2 regions of the Thioalkalivibrio sp. AKL8 genome follow, and region 1 is predicted to be linked to the other one. Evidence: predicted binding sites of a transcription regulator. Region 1 holds the regulator's gene; the other holds the start of a gene.
What was found. The regulator sigma-54, encoded in region 1, starts transcription at its own class of promoters, with help from an activator protein. The targets are predictions, from matches to a motif close to TGGCANGNTNCNTGCTT.

Region 1 (7,577 bases):
TTTCGCGCAATACGTGGAGGACGAGGTCTTCGCCCGGGATGGCCGTCACCTGGGTCCGGTGTACGATCACCCCGCGCATCCCCGGCAGGATGTCGTCCCAGCTTTCCAGGATGATGTCCGTTCCCTGCAGGCGCTCGCCACCTGGGTGGATGCAGACGCACTCCGCACTGTCGTGCCAGATTTCGCGCATGCCTTGTGCATCGCCTGCCTGAAAGGCCGCGTAAAAGGCGGCTTCGGCGGATTCGGGAGAAGGGAACGTGGCCATACCGGTCGGGGCCTCCTGAGATAGAGGGGGTATTGTCGCAGGAGCATCCGCGGATGACGAATGTGCGAGATGACGTAATGGGCGCGACCCGCCAGAATGGCTCTCCTTCATCACGGGAGCCCGTATGGCACGTATCCTCGCGACTGGCATTGTCACGCTCGACCACACCCTCGATGTTGCAGCCTTCCCGGCCGAGGACGACGAGGTCCGGGCGCTCGCCAGCACCACCCAGCCCGGAGGCAACGCGACCAACACGGCAACGATCCTGGCGCAGTTCGGCCACCGCCCGGGCCTGTCCGCGGTCATCGCCGAGGGTGCGGCCGGGGATGCCTTGAGCGAGTCCCTGGAGGGCCACGGACTGGATGTTCGTCACTGCGTACGCCGGCCCGGAGCGACGCCGACCTCCCATATTCTTCGCTCCAGGGCGACGGGAAGTCGCACCATCGTTCATCACCGCGACCTGCCCGAACTCGGGGTGGAGGATCTCGTGGGCGTACCCTGGCCGGAATATGACTGGCTGCACTTCGAGGGGCGTAACCCGGAGGCCCTTGCGTCCATCCTGCGCGCGGTGCGCGAGAGCATCTTTGACCAGCCGGTGTCGCTGGAGCTGGAGAAGCCCCGGCCGGAGCTCGACGCATGCCTGGACCATGCCGATGTCCTGATGCTCTCGCGCGACTGGGCCGCGAGCGTGGCGGGCACTCCCGAGGCTGCGCTGCAGCAGCTTTCCGAGCGCTTTCCTGATCGCATCCTGACCGTGACCGCCGGGGCCGAAGGGGCCTGGATGGCCGCGCGGGGCGTGATCCACCATTGTGAAGCGACGCCCGGACTGCGGGTGGTCGACAGCGTGGGGGCGGGGGATACCTTCAATGCCGGGTTGATCCACGCGCTGGTCTCCGGGGAGCCCCCGGAGCAGGCCCTGACGGTCGCTGTGCGCCTGGCGGAGCGCAAGCTCGAGCAGGTCGGCCTGGACGGGCTGGGTAACGCGGGCTCCGAGCCGGGAGCGTGGCCCGGATAGCCCCCGCAGGGGGATGGTGGTTGTTGACCGGTGCGGGCGGGACTCGGAGGTTCAGGCCTCTTCGCCGAAACGATCGGCGACCAACTCTGCGAGTGCATCCAGCGCCTCCGGCGCATCCTTGCCTTCGGCCTCAATGGTGATCTCGCTGCCCTGGGCGGCGGCCAGCATCATCACGCCCATGATGCTCTTGCCATTCACCTCCTGCTGGTTGCGGGAGACGGAGACGTCCGCGGCGAACTTGCTGGCCAGGCTGACGAACTTGGCCGCGGCGCGCGCGTGCATCCCCAGGCGATTAACGATGGGGACTACGCGCTGCGGCATCGCTGCACTCCTGATCGCAGAGGAGAATCCCGTCATGGCCGCCCGAAAGGGCCTTGTTGACCAGTTCGGTCAGGGGGAGGTGTTGATAGTTGAGCACGCGGATGAGCATCGGCAGGTTGGCGCCGGCGATCACGCGGGCATTTGCACCCCGGGCGACACGAATCGCCACGTTGGAAGGCGTGGAGCCAAACATGTCGGTCAGAACGAGCACCCCCGAGCCGCTGTCGAGGGTCGCCAGGCGCTCGCGGGCGCGGGCCAGGACCTCGTCGGGGTCGTCGTTCTGGGACATCGCCATGGACTCGCAGTCCTCGGGCAGGCCCCCGAGCATGCTCTGCGCGGTCTGCAGCAGGGTATCGCCCAGGTTTTGATGCGTGATCAGAATGAGACCAACGCCCATGGATCTGCTCCGATTGCGGGTTCCAGAAGGCCCTCGTCCCGCGTCCAGTGGTTACTGTTTCCCCAGCTCGCGGTGACGGGTGCTAACAGTAACATGTTCCCGATCCTGCCACGCCTCCGCAAGCCGCTCCACCAGATACACCGAGCGGTGTTGCCCGCCGGTACAACCGATGGAGACGGTTATGTAGCTGCGGTGATCGTCCAGCAGGCGCGGCAGCCACTGCGACAAGAAGCCCTGGATGCTGTCGAACATGGCCGCGACCTCCGCGTGCCGCTCAAGGAACTCGCACACGGGCGGGTCGCGACCGGTCAGGGCGGCCAGATCGCTTTCGTAGTGCGGATTGGGCAAGCAGCGCACGTCGAACACGAAGTCGGAATCCAGCGGCGCGCCGTGTTTGAAGCCGAAAGACTGGAACTGCAGGGATAGTTCGTGTTCCCCGCGCTCGCCGATGCGGTCGCGCAGGGTGCGGGCCAGATCGTGCATCGACAGGCGCGAGGTGTCGACCGTCAGGTCGGCCTCCGCGGCCACATGGCCCAGCCACTCGCGTTCGCGGTCGATGGCCTCGACCAGTGGCACGCCGTCGCGCGCCAGCGGGTGGCGCCGGCGGGTCAGGTGGTAGCGCCGCAGCAGCACCTCGCTGGCCGCCTGCAGGAACAGGACCTCCACCTGCACCCCGTCCGCCCGTAGTTGCGCCAGGAGATCGGAGAACCCCTCCAGGGCCTCCAGGCCGCTGCGCACATCCACGCCCACGGCCAGATGGCGGTCGGTCTCGGTGTCGTAGTGGCCCTGCCGGACCTGATCGATCAGGTCCGGCAGCAGCGGCAGCGGGAGGTTGTCGACGCAGAAGTAGCCGGCATCCTCCAGGGTGTGCAGGGCCACGGTCTTGCCGGACCCGGACAGGCCACTGACGATTAGCAGGCGCATGGCCGATTCAGCCCTCCGGGTCCGGGTTGGGGACCGTAGTGGCGGGCACCGCGCGATGGTAGGGCGGCTCCTCCGTCTCGCCGCTCATCTGGCGGCGCTGGCGTGCGCGCAGGTCGTCGCCAGCGATATAGCCCTGCATGTGCAGCATGTGGTTGCGCACGGCCGCCTCGATCATCACCGCGATGTTGCGCCCCGGCGCGATCGGCAGGCTGATCAAGGGGACGCGCAGGCCGAGGATATCGATCTCGCCGCGGCGCCCGTTCAGCCGGTCATCGGGGACCGGCGAGGGTTCGCCATGATCGCGCAGGTCGATGATCAGGCGCAGGTACTTGCCGCCCTTGATCGCGGAATCGCCATACATGGCGCGGATGTTGAGTACCCCAAGACCGCGCACCTCGAGCAGGTCCTGGAGCAGGGCCGGGCAGTGGCCGCGGACGATGTCGGGCGCAATGCGCGCGAACTCCGGGGCATCGTCGGCGATCAGGCGATGCCCGCGCGAGATCAGTTCCAGTGCGACCTCGCTCTTGCCGACGCTGGAGGCGCCGCTGATCAGCACCCCGATCCCGAGGATCTCCATGAACACGCCGTGGCGCACCTCGAAATGGGCCAGGCGCTGCTGCAGGAAATAGCGCAGCAGCGAGATGATCTCGTGACTGCTGGTGCTGGAGCACAGGATCAGCGGCAGCGCCTCCTGCGGGGCGTCGGGCATCTCCGAGAACGGACAGGTGTCCTCGGCGAAGATCACCGCGGTGGTCCCGGTGCGGGCCATCTCCAGGATCAGGTCGTTGCACTGGGTGGCGCTGAGGCTGGAGATGTAGCGGGCCTCGAAGTCGCCGATGATCTGGATGCGGTTGGGCCGGATCAGGTTGAGATGGCCGGCCAGCGGCAGGTCGTCCCCGTCGTCGCCGACCAGCTTGCGGTCGGGTGCTGCATGTTCGCCGTGCACGAAGCGAAGATCCAGGCGGTTTCCCATGGCCTGGATCAGGCTCTCCACGTTGATGTCGCGGGCGATCCCGCCTTCTCCCAGCGCCTCGTTCATGGCAGACGCTGCGCGCCGGAATCGCGGCTGGAGGCGGGTTCCACGGGCTTAGTCCTCGCTGAAGCGGCGCACGAGTTCCTGTTCCAGGGCCGTCGCATCCCCGGCCCGGCGCAGCGCTCCGATGGTGTCTGGCTGCGACAGGCCGCGGGCGAGTTGGGCCAGCAGGTCGAGGTGGTCGCCGGTGGCGGCCTCCGGGACCAGCAGTGCGATCAGGATATCGACCGGCTCGTGATCCATGGCGTCGAAGTCGACGCCCTTTTCCAGGCGCAGCACGGCCACGCGCGGCGCCTCGAGATCGGCCAGGCGGCCATGGGGAATCGCAACCCCATGGCCGAGACCGGTGGATCCGAGTTTTTCGCGTGCGGACAGGGCCTCGAAGATCGCATTGCTTCCTGGTCCCGTGCCGTCACCTCCGCCGGCGAGGAGGTCCGCCAGGGCCTCCAGGGCCCGTTTCTGGCTGGAGCACTCGGGTTGCAGGCCAATGCGCTCGGAGGTGATCAACTCGGCAATCGTCATGGATCAGGAGGCCTGCTCGCGGTTGCGCTGGGCACCTTCGGCGCGGTGGTGGTCCTTGACCTTTTCCTTGTGCTTGATCAGCTGACGGTCGACTTTGTCGATCAGCGCGTCGATTGCGGCATACATGTCCTCGTGAGAGGCCTCGGCGTGGATGTGATTGCCGCTGACCTGGAGATTCGCTTCGGCCTGGTTGTGCTGATTCCGGGTCTTCTCGTGGGTCAGCACGACGTGGACGTCGATGACCTTGTCGAAGTGGCGCTCCAGCTTCGCGAATTTCTCGTTGACGTAGTCGCGCAGGGCGTCGGTGATGTCCACGTGGTGGCCGGTCAGGTTGATCTGCATGGTCAGGACTCCTTGGTTACTTGCTGCCGGTGGGCATCGAGGCCATCTGCCGGCGTTCGCTGGATGAAGGGATGTGCATCGCCTCGCGGTACTTGGCCACGGTGCGGCGCGCTACGTTGATGCCCCGGTCCGACAGGACCTGGGCGAGCCGGGCATCGCTGAGCGGCTTGTTCGGGGGTTCGTCGCCAATCAATTCGCGAATCATGGCACGGATGGCGGTGGCGGAACACTCGCCGCCATCGTTCGTGCCGACATGGCTGGAGAAGAAATACTTGAACTCGAAGACCCCGCGCGGGGTGTGCATGTATTTCTGCGTGGTAACCCGCGAGATGGTCGATTCGTGCATCTCCAGGGTCTCGGCAATGTCGCGCAGGATCAATGGCTGCATCGCGACGTCGCCATGCTCGAGAAAGCCCTGCTGGCGGTGGACGATCGCCTCGGCGACCCGCAGCAGGGTGTCGTTGCGGCTGTGCAGGCTCTTCAGGAACCAGCGTGCCTCCTGCAGCTGATCGCGCATAAAGGCGCTGTCGCGGGCATCCGAGACCTGGCGCACCATGCCGGCGTAGAGGTCGTTGATGCGGATGCGCGGTGCGATCTCCGGGTTTAGATCCACGCGCCAGCCCTCGGTGGTGTGGCGCACGTAGACATCCGGGACCACGTATTCCGAGGTGGCGGAGCTGATCTGTGCGCCGGGGCGCGGGTTCAGGGTGCGGATCAGATCCAGTGCGCGGGCCAGTTCGTCCGGGTCGCGTACGCCGGACTGGCGCTGCAGGGCCTTGTAGTCGCGCTTGCCCAGGCTGTCCATGCCGTGTTCCAGGATCGCCCGTGCGGCCTCGCGGGCCGGGGCGTCCGGGGCCAGTTCGCGTAGCTGGATCTCCAGGCACTCCCGCAGGTTGCGCGCGCCGACCCCCAGCGGGTCGCACTGCTGAATCCAGTGGAGCACTGCCTCGACCTCGTCGACGCCGACGGTTTCATCCTCGCCTCGGCTGATGGTCTCGGCCAGGGTTTCCAGGTCACCCTCGAGATAGCCGTCGGGGCTGATGGCGTCAATCAGGGCCGCCCCGATGCGCTGGTCGCGCGGTGTCAGATGGCTCAGATGCAGCTGCCACAGCAGGTGATCCTGCAGGCCCTCGCCGTCGTCGTCGCTGGTGTTTTCCAGCGGGTCGCGGTCATCCACGCCCTTGTTGGGTGTCGGGGCCGGTTCGTAGATGTCGTCCCAGCGGCTGTCGGTGGTCAGTTCCTCGGGGATCACGTCATCGCTGGTGGTGGTGGCCTCCATGCGATCGCCTTCCACCAGCTCGCCGTCCTGGTTCAGGCGCTCGGTGTCGGCCTCGGCCTCTTCGTCCTCGACCTGTTCGAGCATGGGGTTGCTCTCCAGCGCCTGCTGGATCTCCACCTGGAGCTCGAGCGTGGACAGCTGCAACAGGCGGATCGCCTGCTGCAGTTGCGGGGTCATGGTCAGCGTCTGACCCAGCTGCAGATTCAGGCCGGGTTTCAGCATCGCGTATTCGGAGCGAGGGTGGGCATTGGTGGAATCTTAAAGCCTGCCTTGTGGTTTGTGCACCGACCGGGCCGCATGTGGGGCGCTTTCACAGGCGGAAGTTCTCGCCGAGATAGACCCGGCGCACCTGGGGATCGGCCAGCAGCTCGTCCGGTGTACCGGCGGCCAGCAGGCGTCCCTCGCTCAGAATATAGGCCCTGTGGCAGATGCCGAGGGTCTCGCGCACGTTGTGATCGGAGATCAGTACGCCGATGCCGCGCTGGGCGAGATGCCGAATCACGTCCTGGATGTCGCCCACCGAGATCGGATCCACCCCGGCGAAGGGCTCGTCCAGGCAGATGAACTGCGGATCCCCGGCGAGGGCGCGGGCGATCTCGGCCCGGCGACGCTCCCCACCGGACAGCGCGATGCCCGGGCTGTGGCGCACGGTCTCGAGCTGAAACTCCTCGATCAGGGCGTCGCCAATGCGGCGGCGCTCGTGGCGATCCAGCCCGGGGCGCAGCTCGAGCACGGCCTGCAGGTTGTCCCACACGCTCAGGCGGCGAAAGATCGAGGCCTCCTGCGGCAGGTAGCCGAGGCCGGCGCGCGCGCGTACGTGGATGGGGGCGCGGGTGATGTCGCGCTCGCCCAGGGTGATGCGCCCGGCATTGGGACGGATCAGCCCGACCAGGCTGTAGAAGCAGGTGGTTTTGCCGGCCCCGTTCGGGCCCAGCAGGCCGACCACCTCGCCGGGCGCGAGGTCGACGTCCACCTGGTCCAGCACCGTGCGCTGGCCGTAGCGCTTGGTCAGCTCGCGTCCGATCAGGCGGTCGTTGGTTTGTGCCGGTGTGGCGGATGGGCTGGGGGCGGTGGCGTTCATTCGTCGTCGCGCGGCTGGATGGTGATGCGCACGCGCTCGCTGTCGCCTTCGCCGCGTTCGGCCTCGATCACGTCGGTCGTCAGGTCGTAGGTGATGCGCTTGCCGCGCGCCTCCTCGCTGGTGGTGATCACATGGGCCTGGTCGGTGAGGATCATGCGGTCCTCGTTCAGCAGGTAGTCGATGCGCAGGGCGGTGGCAATGCGCATCTCTCCGGTTTCCGGATCGGGTGATTCCAGGCGTGCCGGCTCGCCGTGGGCCTCCATTTCGTAGGGGCGGCGATCGCGGGTGCGCACGTAGACCTTGTCGGCCTCCAGGGTCATGTCGCCGCGGATTACGATCACGTCGCCGGTGTAGGTCCCCAGCCCCTGGCGTTCGTCCATCTCCGCGCGGTCGGCAGT
Region 2 (7,577 bases), on a different contig from region 1:
TCGCCACTGGCCTGGATGCCGGTCGCGGTACTGGCCTTCGCCACCTGGGATGCGGCCATCATCTTCCTGATCGCCATCGCGGCCGTCTGGCCCATTACCTACGCCACCGCGCACGGGGTGCAACGCATCGATCCGATGTGGCTCAAGGTGGGCAACAACCTGGGCGCCAATCCGTACCACACCCTGCGCTACATCGTGATGCCCGCGATCGCCCAGGATGTGTTCGCCGGGATCCGCCTGGCGGTGGGTGTGGCCTGGATCGTACTGGTGCCGGCCGAGTACCTGGGCGTCACCTCGGGGCTGGGCTACGCCATCAACGATGCCCGCGACACCCTGGAGTACGACAAACTGGCCGCATTTGTCCTGGTCATCGGCATTATCGGCTACATGCTCGACGCCATCTGCGTACGCCTGATCAAGCGCAGCAGCTATCACGCGGAGGGCTGATCCCCTCGGGCAATACCCGGGCCCGGCCATTCATGGCCGGGCCTTTTTGTGCGCCCGCAAAGCGGGCAAGCGCAACCCAACAGTGCAAGGCCCTGCCCCGCCTCGAGGCAACCGCGTCATCCCGACCCGGCCAGACGCCCCCGAACGCCCACCAACACGTCGTTTTCGCACTGGCAGGCTTTCTGCATAACCCACGGCATGGCACTCCACCGCATATCCGATTCGACCCCACCGGACCTGGCCACCCGGGAGCAGGAGATCACCCTGCTGCTGGAGGTTGCCAAGCTCATGGGCCGCTCCGGCGACCCGGATGCCGCGATCTACCGCATCCTCGGGATGATGTCCCAGCTACTGGGGCTCAACCGCGGCCGGGTCCTGTTGCCGGATCCGAACAGCGGCCAGCTGCGCATCCGCCACGCCTACGGCCTGACCGATGCCGAGCGCGACCGCGGCAGCTACAGCCTCGGCGAGGGTGTCACCGGGCGCGTCATGAAGACCGGCCAGATCGCCCTGATCCAGGACATCGACAACGAGCCCGAATACCTCGCGCGCGCCATCGACCGTTCCACCCTGCCGCAGGAGACCGTCGCCTACATCGCCGTGCCCATCGTCCAGGACGAACACGCCATCGGCGTGCTGGGCGTCCACCGGCTGCGACGCCGCTCGCGCCAGTTCCAGGACGACCTGAACCTGCTGCGGGTGATCGCGAGCATGATCGGCCAGGTGCTGCGCATCCACCAGCTGATCGCCGAGCGCACCGCCGAGCTGGTCTCGGAGAACCGCTACCTCAAGAGCGCCCTGGATACCCAGGGCGGGCAGTACGGCATCCTCGGCGAGAGTCCGGCCCTGCGCCATGTCCTCAAGCAGGTCCACCGCATCGCGGACACCCAGGCCACGGTGCTGGTGACCGGGGCCTCCGGCACCGGCAAGGAGAAGATCGCGCGCATGATCCACCGGATCAGCCAGCGCAACGCGAAGCCGTTCATCTCCATCAACTGCGCCGCCATCCCGGCCGACCTGCTGGAATCCGAACTGTTCGGCCACGAAAAGGGGGCCTTCACCGGCGCGTCCAGCGCCAAGACCGGCAAGATCGCCCTGGCCGACGGCGGCACGCTGTTTCTGGACGAGATCGGCGACATGCCGGAGGCGTTGCAGTCGAAGATCCTGCGTGTATTGCAGGAACGGGTGGTCCAGCCCATTGGCGGCAACCGCGATCTCCCGGTGGACGTACGCATCATCGCCGCAACCCACCAGAACCTGCAGGCCGCGGTGAACGCCGGGAACTTCCGGCTCGACCTGTTCTACCGCCTGAACGTGATCCCGCTGCACATGCCGGCCCTGCGCGACCGCGCCAGCGACATCCGCCTGCTCACCCGCCACTTCCTCGACCGCTACACCCACCTGCACGGCTGGAACGTGGTCGTCGACGAGGGCGTGCTGGAACGCCTGGAGGCCTTCGACTGGCCCGGCAACATCCGCCAGTTGGAGAACGTGCTGGAGCGCGCCGTGCTGCTATCCACGGATGGCCGCATCGGCACGCCGCTGATCGACGAGATCCTGCACGAGGAATCCCGCATCAGCCCGTTCGAGAGCGAGAGGCACGGCCTCCGCGACGAGCATGCACCGGCACCATCGCGGCACAACGAGCCCCGAACCCTGCCCTCTTCCGGCGCGTCCTGCACCAGCGCGGTGCGCCCATATCAGCGCGTGCACGCCACCGAGGCGGAGCGCCTGAAGCGCGCGATCGAGCAAACCGGGGGCAACAAGACCCGCGCCGCGATGGACCTGGGCCTGACCCCGCGGCAATTGCGCTATCGCCTGAAAAAGCTCGGCATAGAAACCACTTAGGCCCACCGCTCAGACACCAGCGGACCTTTTGTCCCCTTCGTCGACAATGTCGACGAAGGGTCCGATCTCCCGGCACTCGCGCGCCGCCCTGGCGGCCCATTCCCCACGCTTGGCATGGCACCTGCAATGACCCTCGACATGCGCGGCAACGATGCCCGCATCGATTCGACCCACGAGGAGAGCCGACCATGCCGACCAAGAGTCTTCACGATCCCTTTGACGCCAATGCCGATCTGCGCCACGGCTCCAGCTGTCGCCACGGGCACACCGGCCCGGGCAGCTGCAGCTGCTTCGACACCGCGTCCCCGGACCTGGAAGAGAAACTGGAACGACGCGCCACCCATGAGCCCGTTCAGGCCGATGCCCACGCCACCGGCGAGGACCTGAGCGACGAGGCCATGGTCGATCGCGCGGTGGAGAGCGCGATCGTGCGCGGCATGTTCGGCCACAACGAGATCAACCGCCGCCGCTTCCTGCAGATGATCGGGGGCGGCACGGTGGCCGCGGCCCTGGGCTCCATCCTGCCGCTGGACAAGGTCAAGGCCGCAATCAAGGACGGCGGGCCGCTGGAAAAGACCAATCTGCGCGTCGGCTTCGTGCCAATCACCTGCGCCACGCCGATCATCATGGCCCACCCCATGGGCTTCTACGAGCGCCACGGCCTGGATGTCGACGTGATCAAGACCGCCGGCTGGGCGGTGGCCCGCGACATGTCGCTGTCCGGTGAGTACGACGCCTCGCACATGCTCTCGCCGATGCCGCTGTCGATGACCCTGGGCTCCGGCTCCTCGCGCGAGCACTACATCATGCCGGCGGTGGAGAACATCAACGGCCAGGCCATCACCCTGCACAACAAGCACAAGGACAAGCGCGATCCCAAGGACTGGAAGGGCTTCACCTTCGCCGTGCCCTTCGAGTACTCCATGCACAACTTCCTGCTGCGTTACTACGTCGCGGAACACGGGCTGGATCCCGATCGCGACATCAGCATCCGCGTCGTGCCGCCGCCGGAGATGGTCGCCAACCTGCGTGCCGAGAACGTCGACGGCTACCTGGCCCCCGACCCCTTCAACCAGCGCGCGGTCTGGGACGGCATCGGCTTCATTCACATGCTGACCAAGGAGATCTGGGACGGCCACCCGTGCTGCGCCTTCGCCTGCTCGGCCGCCTTCGCCGACGAACACCCGAACACCTTCGGCGCCCTGTTCCGCGCGTTGATCGAGGCCACCCAGTACAGCTCGGATATCAACAACCGCGCCGAGATTGCCGAGGCCATCTCCCCGCGTGCCTATCTCAACCAGCCGCAATCGGTGGTCGAGCAGGTGCTGACCGGGCGCTATGCCGACGGCCTGGGCGAGGTCAAGAACGACCCGCACCGGATCGACTTCGACCCCTTCCCCTGGCACTCGATGGCCACCTGGATCCTCACCCAGATGAAGCGCTGGGGCTATGTGGATCGCGACTTCGACTACAACCGCCTTGCGGAAGACGTCTTCCTCGCCAGCGAGTGCGCCGAGGTCATGACCGAGCTGGGCTACGAAGCGCCGAGCGACACCTACAAGAACTTCGAGATCATGGGCAAGGTGTTCGACTACACCGACCCGGAAGGTTATCTCGACAGCTTCGCAATCCGCAGGAGCTAAGCCATGTTGAGCAATCTCAACTTCCGGGCGACCGTTCTCTCGCTGGTGATGCTCGTGGTCTTCCTGGGCGTGTGGCAGCTGGCCACCGCCCCGGAGGTCCTCGCGCCGCAGCAGGGCGAGCTGAGCGAATACGAACAACTGATGGGGGGCGGGACCGATCGCAGTTCCAGCAGCGGCATCCCGGCCCCCACCCAGGTGTTCAGCCACGCCTTCAGCGAACTGAGCAACCCGTTCTACGACGCGGGCCCGAACGACAAGGGCATCGGGATCCAGCTGGCCTACTCGATCTACCGGGTCCTGCTGGGCTTTGCCCTGGCCGCGCTGATCGCCATCCCGCTCGGCTTCGTGATCGGCATGTCGCCGCTGCTGAACAAGGCGTTCGATCCGTACATCCAGATCCTCAAGCCGATCTCGCCCCTGGCCTGGATGCCGCTCGCCCTGTTCGTGATCCGCGACTCGAACATGTCGGCGATCTTCGTGATCTTCATCTGCTCGATCTGGCCGATGCTGGTGAACACCGCCTACGGCGTCGCCTCGGTGCGCAATGACTGGCTGAACGTCGCCAAGACCCACCAGCTGTCGAACCTGCGCACCGCGTTCACGGTGATCCTGCCCGCCGCGGCGCCGACCATCCTCACCGGCATGCGCATCTCCATCGGCATCGCCTGGCTGGTCATCGTCGCCGCCGAGATGCTCGTGGGCGGCACCGGCATCGGCTACTACATCTGGAACGAGTGGAACAACCTCGATCTCGCCAGCGTGATCTTCGCGATCATCATGATCGGCATCGTCGGCTTCCTGCTGGATGCGTCCCTCGCCCAGGCCACCAAATTCGTGCGCTACGCCGACTGAGTCAGCGTGGCCCCAAAAGGAGACCAAACATGAGCAAGGGATTCCTCGAGATCGAGAACCTGAGCCAACGCTTCCCGCAGCCCGACTCCAGCGAACTGATGACCGTGTTCGAGGGCGTCGACGTGACCATCAACAAGGGCGAGTTCGTCTGCCTGATCGGTCACTCCGGCTGCGGCAAGTCCACCATCCTGAACGTGCTCGCCGGCCTCGCCACACCCACCGACGGCAACGTGATCATGGACAATAAGGAGATCACCGGACCCAGCCTCGACCAGGGCGTGATCTTCCAGAACCACAGCCTGCTGCCGTGGCTGTCGGCGCGCGACAACGTGATGTTCGCGGTGCGCGCCCGGTGGCCGAACTGGAGCAAGGCGAAACGCCTGGAACACGCCGAGCGCTACCTGCACATGGTGGGCCTGGACCACGCCATGGACCGCAAGCCCGCGCAGCTCTCCGGCGGCATGCGCCAGCGCGTCGGCATCGCCCGGGCCTTCGCCATCGAACCCAAGCTGCTGCTGATGGACGAGCCCTTCGGGGCCCTGGACGCCCTGACCCGGGGGGTCATCCAGGAAGAGCTGCTGAAGATCTGGTCGGAGACCCACCAGACCGTGTTCATGATCACCCACGACGTCGACGAGGCGATCCTGCTCGCCGACCGCGTGCTGCTGATGACCAACGGGCCGCATGCCCAGGTCGCCGAGTCGGTGAAGATCGACATCCCGCGGCCGCGGGAACGCGCCACTTTGCACCAGAACGACGCCTACTACCCGATCCGCAACCACCTGGTCGACTTCCTCGTGAACGGCGCCAAGGAGATGTCGGCCAAGGCCCAGGCGGGCGCCGCCCGCGGTGACAACCCGCGCCACAGCCCGCGCATCGTCAACCCGGCCAAGCCCGAGGCCAACCCGGAACCCGGTCCGCGCATGGTTCGCGCGGTCTGACCCCCAGTCCATCCATCGCATTCAAGGAGCACATGATGAGTCTCAGCAAGAGCGCCATGACCACCACCATCCTCGAGGCCAAGGAGAACCGCGGAACCACCTGGGCCGCGATCGCCGAGGCCACCGGGCTGCACGAGGTCTACGTGACCTCCGCCTGCTACGGCATGAACCACCTGGAGGGCGACCAGGCCGACAAGCTGGCGACCTTCCTCGGGCTCGGCCCGGAGGTCTCGCAGGCGCTGCAGGCCTTCCCGCACAAGACCTGGGACAAGACCATCCCCACCGACCCGGTGATCTATCGCTTCTACGAGGCGATCAACGTCTACGGCGACACCATGAAGGCGCTGATCCACGAAAAGTTCGGTGACGGCATCATGAGCGCCATCGACTTCACCATGGACATCGACAAGGTCGAGGACCCGAAGGGCGACCGCGTGAAGATCACCTGGAACGGCAAGTTCCTGCCCTACAAGAGCTGGTAGCGTCCCCATCGGTCACGCGGCGGCCGGGCGCGCCGCGTGACCGCCCTTTCCCGCGAGCCGGTACCCCAGCGCCCGTTCGCGCCCGAACGTGTACGGCAAGTCCCTTCGCATAGTAGGCTCTTGCCGATGTGCCATCCATCCACCCTGCCCCGTCTGCTGATCCTGCTGATCAGCCTGTCCGTTGCCGCCCCCGCAATGGCGGCAAATAGTGACGACGCCAGCGTATACACCATCGGCGTGCTGGCCTTTCGCGATGCCGAAGAGACCACGGCCCAGTGGCAACCCACAGCCGACTACCTGAGCACGCAGGTCGACGCGGCCGAATTTCGCATTCAGGCACTTAACTATCCGGACCTGGAGCAGGCCGTCGCCACCGGAGGCGTCGATTTCGTCCTCACCAACACCGGCCATTACGTGCGCCTGGAGGCGCAACAAGGCATCACCCGCCTGGCCACCCTCATCGCCGAGGAGCAAGGCCAGCCCATTCGTCAGTTCGGAGGGACGATCCTGGTCCTCGACGAACGCAATGACCTCCAGTCACTGGACGACCTTCGTGGGCAGCGGTTGCTGGCGGTGGAAGAAGACTCTCTGGGCGGTTGGCTGGCCGGTTACGGGGCCCTGCGCAACGCTGGCGTGGATCCGTTCGAGGACCTGGCGTCGGTTCACTACACGGGCATGCCCCACTACCGGGTGATCGAGGGCTTGCTAACCGGCGAGGCCGACGCCGGCATGGTGCGCACCGGCGTGCTGGAGGAACGGCTGCAATCGGGCGACCTGCCCGCCGACACACTGCGCGTACTGGCGCCCCGCAAGACAGCGGGGTTTCCATTTGCCCACTCCACCCGGCTTTACCCTGAATGGCCGTTCTCGCGTCTTGGACACACCCCTGACCAACTGGCCGAAGCCGTCACGATCGCCCTGCTGAGCCTGCCCGCGGATCACCCCGCGGCGCGTGAAGGCGGCTACCACGGCTGGTCGGCCCCGTTGTCCTACGGGGCGGTACACAAACTCCTGGAAGAACTCGGCTACCCGCCGTACGACCGCACCGTGGCAATCAGCCTGCGCGCCTACTGGGAGGCCCGGCCGGAGGTCCTGCTCGGCTTCATGGCGGGGCTATTGCTGCTGAGCGGGTTGGCTGCGCTCTACTACCGGCGTCTGACTCGGCGGCTTTCCCTGGAGGTCGAGCAACGCCGCGCGGCGGAGGGCCGCCTGCGCGCACACGAAGCTCGCCTGGCGTACCAGGCCGGGCATGATCCGCTGACCGGACTGCCCAACCGCACGCTGCTGCAGGAGCACCTTGACGAGGCCATGCAACAGGCTCGCCAGCGGCAAGGCCTGGTGGCCATCCTGTTCGTGGATCTGGA

Region 2: a site for sigma-54 is predicted at 2,406-2,422, ahead of G335_RS0109700 (CmpA/NrtA family ABC transporter substrate-binding protein). Genes of this name have one in related genera too.

Annotation. Positions count from the first base shown of each region.
Region 1 covers NZ_AQYF01000007.1:81,621-89,197, reverse strand. Annotated here, with positions in the region: gene G335_RS0106130 (nuclear transport factor 2 family protein) at 1-265, opposite strand, end outside; gene G335_RS0106125 (PfkB family carbohydrate kinase) at 390-1,280, shown strand; gene G335_RS0106120 (HPr family phosphocarrier protein) at 1,332-1,601, opposite strand; gene G335_RS0106115 (PTS sugar transporter subunit IIA) at 1,573-1,998, opposite strand; gene rapZ (RNase adapter RapZ) at 2,050-2,922, opposite strand; gene hprK (HPr(Ser) kinase/phosphatase) at 2,930-3,961, opposite strand; gene G335_RS0106100 (PTS sugar transporter subunit IIA) at 4,010-4,477, opposite strand; gene hpf (ribosome hibernation-promoting factor, HPF/YfiA family) at 4,481-4,819, opposite strand; gene G335_RS0106090 (RNA polymerase factor sigma-54) at 4,836-6,320, opposite strand; gene lptB (LPS export ABC transporter ATP-binding protein) at 6,409-7,179, opposite strand; gene lptA (lipopolysaccharide transport periplasmic protein LptA) at 7,176-7,577, opposite strand, start outside.
Region 2 covers NZ_AQYF01000009.1:78,303-85,879, reverse strand. Annotated here, with positions in the region: gene G335_RS0109710 (ABC transporter permease) at 1-447, shown strand, start outside; gene G335_RS0109705 (sigma-54-dependent Fis family transcriptional regulator) at 646-2,295, shown strand; gene G335_RS0109700 (CmpA/NrtA family ABC transporter substrate-binding protein) at 2,484-3,938, shown strand; gene ntrB (nitrate ABC transporter permease) at 3,942-4,790, shown strand; gene G335_RS0109690 (ABC transporter ATP-binding protein) at 4,820-5,731, shown strand; gene cynS (cyanase) at 5,767-6,213, shown strand; gene G335_RS0109680 (bifunctional diguanylate cyclase/phosphodiesterase) at 6,340-7,577, shown strand, end outside.